Regions from separate parts of the Pelosinus baikalensis genome, predicted to be linked through region 1. Evidence: a T-box and tRNA genes for the amino acid it is inferred to sense, from the RefSeq annotation. Region 1 holds a T-box; the other regions hold tRNA genes.
The links. The T-box of region 1 lies ahead of glyQ (glycine--tRNA ligase subunit alpha). A T-box ahead of a tRNA ligase gene usually reads a tRNA of that ligase, here a tRNA-Gly.

Region 1 (2,198 bases):
GTCCCTAGCACTTGAATATCTCTATAGCCAACTCTAAGTTCATCAAATTTATTTCTAGCAATATTCTCAAGTTGGCTTAAAGCGCCTGCCATAAATCTTGCAGGAATTTCTTCCGTACCAATTTCAAATAATAAATCTTTTGCCATAATTATTTACCCTCCTTAAGCAAGGGAAAGCCTAATTTTTCTCGTTGTTCTAAATAGCCTTGTGCGCACAATCTGGCCATATTACGAACTCTTCCAATAAAACCGGTACGTTCACTAACACTAATCGCACCACGGGCATCTAATAGATTAAAAGTATGAGAGCATTTTAACACATAATCATAGGCGGGTAATACATAGCCTGCTTCAATGACTCGGATGGCTTCTTTTTCATACATATCAAACAACTGGAATAGCAAATCCGTATCAGCAATTTCAAAATTATAATGAGATTGTTCTACTTCATTACGGTGAAAAACATCGCCATAAGTAACGCCATCTACCCATTCTAGTTCATACACATTTTCTTTTCCTTGAATATACATTGCCAAACGCTCTAAACCATAGGTAATTTCCACAGAGACAGGTTTTACATCAATACTGCCAACTTGTTGGAAATAAGTAAATTGGGTAATTTCCATACCATCTAACCACACTTCCCAGCCAAGTCCCCATGCACCTAAGGTTGGAGATTCCCAGTTATCTTCAACAAAACGAATATCATGCTGACTGGGATCAATTCCTAAACCTACCAAACTTTCTAAATAGAGTTCTTGAATATTTGCAGGTGATGGTTTCATGATAACTTGAAATTGATGATGCTGTAACAAACGATTAGGATTATCTCCATAACGTCCATCTGCAGGACGACGCGAAGGTTCCACATATGCAACATTCCAAGGTTCTGGTCCTAAAGCTCGTAAAAAGGTTGCAGGATTCATTGTACCTGCCCCCTTTTCCACATCATACGGTTGCATTAAAATACATTTCTGTCCAGCCCAAAAATTTTGTAGTGTCAAAATAATCTCTTGAAAAGTCACTAATAATACGCCTCCCTTAATAGTAAAAAACTTAATCTACATTAAGTCTCAGCCAAAATGCAATCCTCAGCCTTGCTTATGCAAATAAACGTATGCGACTGCTTGTTTACAAATAAAAACCTCCCTATCCACAGTAACATATCGTTACAGGGACGAGAGGTTTTTCCCGCGGTTCCACCCTGATTGACCATGAGAACATGATCCACCTTAAGTTATAGCAAGTTTTACTCTTCCACACTATCGAGCGCATGCGCAGAATTTCCTCTTACGGCTTAGGAATGCCTTTCACCCATTACATTGCCAAGCTTACACCATCCCTGACTCGCTAAAAACAATAGGCTACTTTTTTCCTTCATTGCCTTAATTTAGTTAAAATCATAACAAAAGTTATTTATATTGTCAATGGTATATAGTAGCGTCTAAAGTCCACTATTTTTATGAAACTCATTTTTTTCTTCATCAACTGCTGTATCATCATCTGATATTTTTGTCTCTGTAGTACTGCCATCATTGCGCACAACTTCGATACTACACCGTTTAAACATTGCTATTAATACTCCTAATGCTGCAATTTGTGGTAACACTACAGCTCCTAGAGCGCCAAGTGTTACAGGAATTTCAACTAAGGTACGTCCTTCACTCTTTATACTAATTTTATTAACATTGCCTTCGTGGATAAGAGCTTTTACCTTATCAATCACTTCTCCAGATCGTACAGAAAAGCCCTCTGTCCAGTTTATTTCTTTCTTCTCATCTAATTCAATTAACGTATCAAGTAAAATTCCTTGATTCCGTTCTAATGCTTCTTTAGCCTCTCGATAGGAAAGCCCTGTACGCCCTCGTATAATATCAATTTTTTCTAATGTTATTTCTTCCATGATGAAATCCTCCTAAGAAATATTTTTGTTATTATTTCCAACAGTGATAATCCTTATTCAAAAATTCCATTTTGTTACATTGTTGTGGCAACAACTTTTAGCTGCTCTCATTTTTCATCTTGCATTACTTCAGCAACTTGTTTTATAAACTTCATAGATTTAAGTGGCTTGTCCAAACATTGCGTCAAATACTCTATCAAGATTTTCTCTGTTTGCATTAAAACTGCACCACTTACAGTAAATTCAACCGGATTTTTCCAGTTGACATGTAATAAACAATCGATAAAATCAACTAT
Region 2 (2,198 bases), on a different contig from region 1:
AGGTTTTAGCAGGTAGAACTACAGTCATCTTCACAGCAGCAGAAAAATAGAAGAATAATAATGATTATAATGATAAAGCAAGAACCTCCACGTCCGCCACCCCAGCCACCAAATCCCATAAATATTCCTCCTTTCTGCATGACTGGTTTTTATTATAGTTTATTCTTTTTAGAAGTTTTTTGTTACGAGATATCAAAATAGGAAAAATAACTTATCTCATATCCCTATTGCGACAAGTTTAGTATCAATCATCATTTATCATATAGACCAAGAAAAAAGCTGAAACGAAAGCTTCCGAAACTATGTCCAAAACCTTCTAAACTATGACCGAATCCTCCCAAACCAGGACCAATAAATGGACGCCAACCACCACAGTTACGATACATTATTTGCACCTCCTATGATCGCGTTCATTGTATATTATGTAATTTAACTATAAAGGTACTATAGGGACTTATATAAAAAGAGCCGTCCACCTAGTTAAAAGGTAGACTGCTCTTTAGTATACTTAAAACTTAAACCCTGCACCAACATAAGCAGCCGATTGACTGCCTGCCAGTTGATAAGCACCAACTTTGCCAATACTACCAGTGTAGCCAGCACCAGGCTCTATTTTCCCTTTAGTAAACATTGCACCCGCTGTGATCACGTTATGCCTGGTCAAATCAATAGTCGGAATCTCAGCTTTAATTGTGATTGTGCTGGTCTGTTTTAAATCGATCATATTTTTATCAAATACAAATTGTTCGTCATCTGTCTTATCGAACTTGCCTACCTTGCCATTCATCATATAACTCGTCTTAAAGAACTCCATTTAAAAATAAAATCAAACTACCTTAACGAAGAACAGGTAATAGAAGTAATTGAATCATATAAGGCATTGGAAAATAATAAAGCACCCGAATCTCTTCAGGTGCTAATCAACACTTTTCTTGACCGCGTTATCATCTGGAAAGATGAGGTTAAGGTCATTCTTAAAGTGTATGTTGGTTTGGTTGGTGCCGAGGACCGGAATCGAACCGGTACGGAGATTTCTCTCCGACGGATTTTAAGTCCGTTGCGTCTGCCAGTTCCGCCACCCCGGCATATTCATCATATGCCAAACTGTTAAAGGCAGTGTAGTAAACTATTTTTGGAGGCGACACCTAGATTTGAACTAGGGAATAAAGGTTTTGCAAACCTCTGCCTTACCACTTGGCTATGTCGCCATAATTGGAGCGGGAAACGAGATTCGAACTCGCGACCCTCGCCTTGGCAAGGCGATGCTCTACCGCTGAGCTATTCCCGCAATAACATATTAGAAAATAAAACTGGTCGGAGCGGCAGGATTCGAACCTGCGACCCCCTGGTCCCAAGCCAGGTGCTCTACCAAGCTGAGCCACGCCCCGTTTAAAATGGTCTGATCACCAGCAGAACATAACCTCGAAGAACGATCTTCAATGGTCTTCTTTATTCCGCTATACCAGCAATTTATTGATAAAAACAACCGTTAATATCGTTAAAATTTAAACTGTGGTGACGAGTTCTAATTATAGCAGAGGAATTAATATCCGTCAACAATATTTTATATCGTAATTTTTTAGTAGCTATTGAATCATAAAAAAAGTGCTGATGTGCCCTTTAAAAAATAGAACGAATTGAACCACAAAGACGCAAAGGACACAAAGGGCTTAATTATATTTTTTGTGTACTCCTTTGTGTACCGCACAGTGGCATTGTGCCTTTGTGGTTCATAAAATCTTATATTTTTCCACTAATAATACTATAGAATAACAGTAATGCCCTGCAATTTTAAATTGCAAGGCATTACTGTTACTCTTTGATTTCTAGCTTTTATCCTTAAGCGATAGCGGATGCAAGTTTTGCTCCAAGTTCTTTGCATGATGCAAGTCCTTCATCGTCAGGAGCGTTTTGGATTGTCAAAGCTTCTTCCACAAGTTTAGCCCCTTGCCCTTCCATTCGTTCCACCCAGTCTCTCATCCATTGACCATCTCCCCAGTCAAAAGAGCCAAATAAAACTAAAGGAATCCCAGATAGATTTTCCCCTTCTAATGAGGTAATAAAAGGATCGAATTCGCCTTCTTCCAATACTTCATTGCCCATTGCTGAACAACCCAATGCTACTGCATCAGATTTTAGTACATCATCTTTACTCGCTTTATCCACAGAAAGTAAATTCACCGAAATTCCATCTACCC
Region 3 (2,198 bases), on a different contig from region 1:
AGCTGCGCAAATTCAGGCTGTATGCGGTAATGAGTTTATCATTGTTACACCTGGCATAAGACCTAGTGGTGCAGCGATTGATGATCAAAGTCGCATTGCTACGCCAGCAAGAGCTTTGAAAAATGGTGCGCATCATTTGGTGATCGGCAGACCTATTACTGCTGCGGCAAACCCAAGGCAGGCTGTGAAAGACATTTTACAAGAAATGAGGGAACGAGCATGAAGGAAGAAGAAGTAAAGCAGTTATTTATCGATACGGGTGCCATCCTGGAAGGTCATTTCCTATTGACTTCTGGTTTACATAGCCCACAATATGTAGAAAAATTTCAAGTACTGCAATATCCAGAGCATACAGCTAAATTATGCAAGGCGTTGGCAGAAAGATTTGTTCAAGATCAGGTCGAATTAGTAATCGGTCCTGTCACTGGTGGAATTTTATTAGCTCATGAAGTAGGGAAGAACTTAGGAACTCGTGCGATTTTTACCGAGCGGGAAAATGGAAAAATGACTTTGCGGCGAGGATTTGTTATTCAGCCTGGTGAACGAGTATTAATTGTAGAAGATATTATTACAACAGGTGGTTCAGTACAAGAAGTTCTTGATGTTGTTAGAGAACATGGCGGGATTCCTGTAGGAGTAGGTATATTAGTAGATCGCAGCGGGGGTAAAGCGGATTTTGGTGTACCTCATCAAGCTTTGTTGCACTTGGATGTAAAAACCTATCAATCGGAAGACTGTCCTTCATGTGCTCAAAATCTGCCAATAACAAAACGCGGCAGCCGAAAATTATAAATAATTAGTACAGTGTAATCATAGAATCATAAAAAGAAATTAACATAATTCGTTAAAAACTCTTGTATTTAAGATAAAGTTGTGTTATTATAATTAAGTCGGTGAATGACACGACAATGTGGCCCAGTAGTTTAGCGGTTAGAATGCCGCCCTGTCACGGCGGAGGTCGTCGGTTCAAATCCGATCTGGGTCGCCATTATTATGCGGGAATAGCTCAGCGGTAGAGCATCGCCTTGCCAAGGCGAGGGTCGCGAGTTCGAATCTCGTTTCCCGCTCCATAGGGGTATAGCTCAATTGGTAGAGTAGCGGTCTCCAAAACCGTTGGTTGAGGGTTCAAGTCCTTCTGCCCCTGCCAGAAATTTGCAAACGACACGATATTTTATCGTGTCGTTTTTTAAGTTTATTCAAATTTTTCGTTACAAGTGAAAAGCAACTCACTAAATTTGTGGTTGCTTTTTTCTTTATGTGAAAGAATTATTTTTACTATTTGTTACTTCATCTCTTAGAATCAGCCAAATCGACTGGAATAACTGGTTGTATTGTAGTGAAGTGCGTATTTCAGATATCCTTCGAGGTCGGGGGAGATCGTTATTAACGATCGTTTTAATCATGCCTGGATTGGCACTCATTACCATGATTCGATCTCCTAAACATAAGGCTTCATCGATACTATGGGTGATGAAAACCGTCGTTTTCCTTGTTTCTTCCCAGATTCTTAATAATTCATGTTGTAGGAGGATGCGATTTTGTTCATCCAGTGCTCCGAAGGGTTCATCCATTAATAGGATTTCAGGATCGTTAGCAAAAGCGCGAGCTACGCTGACTCGCTGCTTCATACCACCAGATAATTGGGAGGGATAGGCGTGAGTAAATTTACTGAGACCAATCATTTCTATATAATGCCTGGCTATTTCATACCGTTCCTTTTTGGGTATATTGCGCATGCGTAATCCGTATGAAACATTATCGATCACTGTCATCCAGGGGAAAATCGATTGTTCTTGAAAAACCATAGAATTGATAGGACGATCTATATTGGTTGGCTTGATAGTGATAGTGCCGCCTGAAGAACTATCCAACCCTGCTAGTATGCGAAGTAGCGTTGTTTTACCACAACCGCTAGGTCCTACAATGCAGAAAAATTCTCCCTCGCCGATGGATAGTGAAATATCTTGTAAGGCTGTGATTTGACCAGAATTCGTATTAAAAATTTTACTGAGATTTGAAACTGAGATGCTTTCTTTCTCATAGGCCATTATATGCATCTCCTTTATTAGACTTGTTTTTTCCATGGAAGAACCCAATTTTCCAACATATCAAGGAGTAAAGAAAATACATAGCCAAGAAGGGATAGTGTGATAAGTGCTATAAACATTTGCTCGATGGCAAACATGTCATAGGCTCGC
Region 4 (2,198 bases), on a different contig from region 1:
GCATCACCTTGCTTTAAAGTAACAATAGCGTTCTGACCAAACTTCTCCTGAGAACCATACAAAGTCACGCTAAAGGTCAGATAACCATTATAATTTGTTAAGATATCTTCACTGTCCTCTAACTGAGGGCTTACTCCTTTCAAACGTTTCTCTCTCGCATCAGTGGCAATTAATAAAAACTTTGTATATAAATACGCCTTTTCGGAAAATTCATTAAGCCTTGGCGTTTTTTCTTCATAAGAAATCCATGGCAATAAGAACTCTTCCCATTCCATATGAGCATGCTTCTCCCCATAATGCTGTGCTGCTTTAATTTCATCTCTATTAATAAGAGATATGGCAAAAGCCTGATTGCATACCAATGCCAGCAATACGAAAATGGACCCTAGTATTCTCATAATAGTACCTCCTAATGTTTCGATATAATATCTTTCCGCCCAAAAAGCCTTGTACAATAGACATGCCACTGTCTTTACTATGCTTTCGTTTAAACAAAAAGGCAGAGCCTTCTATACAGACTCCACCTTCCTTTCTTTATCTATATAGATTACTACGATCTAAAGATATCCAAGGATATAATATAAAATTTAATATACATCTCTTCCAAATAGCGTTTATAAATGTACTAACATTATATAGAATATTTAAAATAAAATCAATAGAACAGAATAGAGCAATTGCGAATTACAGCAACGAGCATTCATTGCTGCTCATTAAGTCCTTTTTTCTTCAGCATTATTTACTAGGAAATTAAGTTTTTTTAGCTTTGCTAATATGATTCTCCACTACCCTCTTCTAATAACCAGAGTTCATCTTCTGGAACAACAATCAATTTTTTATCATTGCCGCATTCTACTAAATATATCCAGTTGTAATTCAGGAATCGATAACTAACAATAACTCCTTTCACTAAAGAGCTTCCAAATAATGTTCGCTTCTCAAAAGATACTTTATCGTTGTTTTTATATCTGTTAATTTTGTTATCCACTAGCATTCCCTCCTTGCTCGCTATTAATCTGTACCAGGCTGTAAAAGCAACTTACTTACAAGCATCAAAAAGCTGTTAATGTCATTATCAAACTTCCATTTACAGATATAGTTATTATGACCACTACATAAAAGAAATATGACCTTCCAATATAGAAGTCTAATTAAATTTAAATTCTAACGCTGCATCTTCGAGGTGTTGTATTGCACTTTTAGACAATAAAAAAAAGCTTGCACAGTATGCAAACTTTCAACTTCTTAATGGTGTGCCTGGCACGATTCGAACGTGCGACCCACGGCTTAGAAGGCCGTTGCTCTATCCAGCTGAGCTACAAGCACATATTTTTTTGAAATAAATGGAGCGGGTGAAGGGAATCGAACCCTCGTAACTAGCTTGGAAGGCTAGCGCTCTACCATTGAGCTACACCCGCACATAAATTGGATACTAATTTTGATGGTCGGAGCGGCAGGATTCGAACCTGCGACCCCCTGGTCCCAAGCCAGGTGCTCTACCAAGCTGAGCCACGCCCCGTTAATCACATTATCTATTATAATATATTCCAACGAGATTGTCAAATACTTTTTTTTGAAAGTATTTTTATGTCTACTCATAAATCAACTGTAGCCGAGCATTATTCTCGGCTACAGCCAACTCACAAATAATATAATAACATAATTTAATTATTATGTCAATAATATTTTCTAAAAATCTGCATATATCCCGGTGGTAAATTACTTACTTTTGCGGATACATGAGAACTTGCTAATGGCCTCTAGCTTACTTATTAAACAAGCTCTTAAGTGCTTGCTTATTCGTATCACGATTTAGTTTCGCAATATACTCAGTCAGCTTAATATCTTTAGGGCATGCTTGTACGCAGTTTTGGCTATTGCCGCAACTTGCCAATCCACCCTTTTCCATCAATGCATCCAAGCGCTCTTCTTTCTGATATTCACCAATGGGGTGCAGATTAAAGAGATGTGCTTGTGCAATAGGAGCAGGCCCAATGAACTCGGAGCCCCGATTTACATTTGGACAAGCATCCATGCAACAACCGCAAGTCATGCAGCGAGAAATTTCATAAGCTGTAGTTGCAGTTTTTGGATTCTGACGCGGAGCATCATTATGAACTTCCCAGGTTCCATCTACATCTACCCATCCATGTATGCGTTTTAAACTTTCAAACATTACCGAACGGTCAATCATAAGG

Region 2: it has a tRNA-Gly gene. The T-box ahead of glyQ (glycine--tRNA ligase subunit alpha) is inferred to sense a tRNA for this amino acid. The anticodon was not compared.
Region 3: it has a tRNA-Gly gene. The T-box ahead of glyQ (glycine--tRNA ligase subunit alpha) is inferred to sense a tRNA for this amino acid. The anticodon was not compared.
Region 4: it has a tRNA-Gly gene. The T-box ahead of glyQ (glycine--tRNA ligase subunit alpha) is inferred to sense a tRNA for this amino acid. The anticodon was not compared.

The regions. Positions count from the first base shown of each region.
Region 1 is NZ_JAJHJB010000018.1:8,223-10,420, forward strand. Features, by position in the region: gene glyS (glycine--tRNA ligase subunit beta) at 1-146, opposite strand, end outside; gene glyQ (glycine--tRNA ligase subunit alpha) at 149-1,024, opposite strand; T-box leader at 1,170-1,389, opposite strand; gene LMF89_RS13445 (DUF4342 domain-containing protein) at 1,444-1,902, opposite strand; gene recO (DNA repair protein RecO) at 2,010-2,198, opposite strand, start outside.
Region 2 is NZ_JAJHJB010000002.1:292,908-295,105, forward strand. Features, by position in the region: gene LMF89_RS25625 (hypothetical protein) at 252-386, opposite strand; gene LMF89_RS02850 (hypothetical protein) at 509-790, opposite strand; tRNA gene LMF89_RS02855 (tRNA-Leu) at 997-1,085, opposite strand; tRNA gene LMF89_RS02860 (tRNA-Cys) at 1,134-1,208, opposite strand; tRNA gene LMF89_RS02865 (tRNA-Gly) at 1,214-1,288, opposite strand; tRNA gene LMF89_RS02870 (tRNA-Pro) at 1,312-1,388, opposite strand; gene LMF89_RS02875 (flavodoxin) at 1,840-2,198, opposite strand, start outside.
Region 3 is NZ_JAJHJB010000005.1:141,290-143,487, forward strand. Features, by position in the region: gene pyrF (orotidine-5'-phosphate decarboxylase) at 1-223, shown strand, start outside; gene pyrE (orotate phosphoribosyltransferase) at 220-792, shown strand; tRNA gene LMF89_RS05795 (tRNA-Asp) at 913-988, shown strand; tRNA gene LMF89_RS05800 (tRNA-Gly) at 996-1,070, shown strand; tRNA gene LMF89_RS05805 (tRNA-Trp) at 1,072-1,147, shown strand; gene LMF89_RS05810 (ABC transporter ATP-binding protein) at 1,254-2,048, opposite strand; gene LMF89_RS05815 (ABC transporter permease) at 2,066-2,198, opposite strand, start outside.
Region 4 is NZ_JAJHJB010000010.1:101,077-103,274, forward strand. Features, by position in the region: gene LMF89_RS09610 (hypothetical protein) at 1-398, opposite strand, end outside; gene LMF89_RS09615 (hypothetical protein) at 770-988, opposite strand; tRNA gene LMF89_RS09620 (tRNA-Arg) at 1,250-1,326, opposite strand; tRNA gene LMF89_RS09625 (tRNA-Gly) at 1,345-1,418, opposite strand; tRNA gene LMF89_RS09630 (tRNA-Pro) at 1,443-1,519, opposite strand; gene sdhB (succinate dehydrogenase iron-sulfur subunit) at 1,766-2,198, opposite strand, start outside.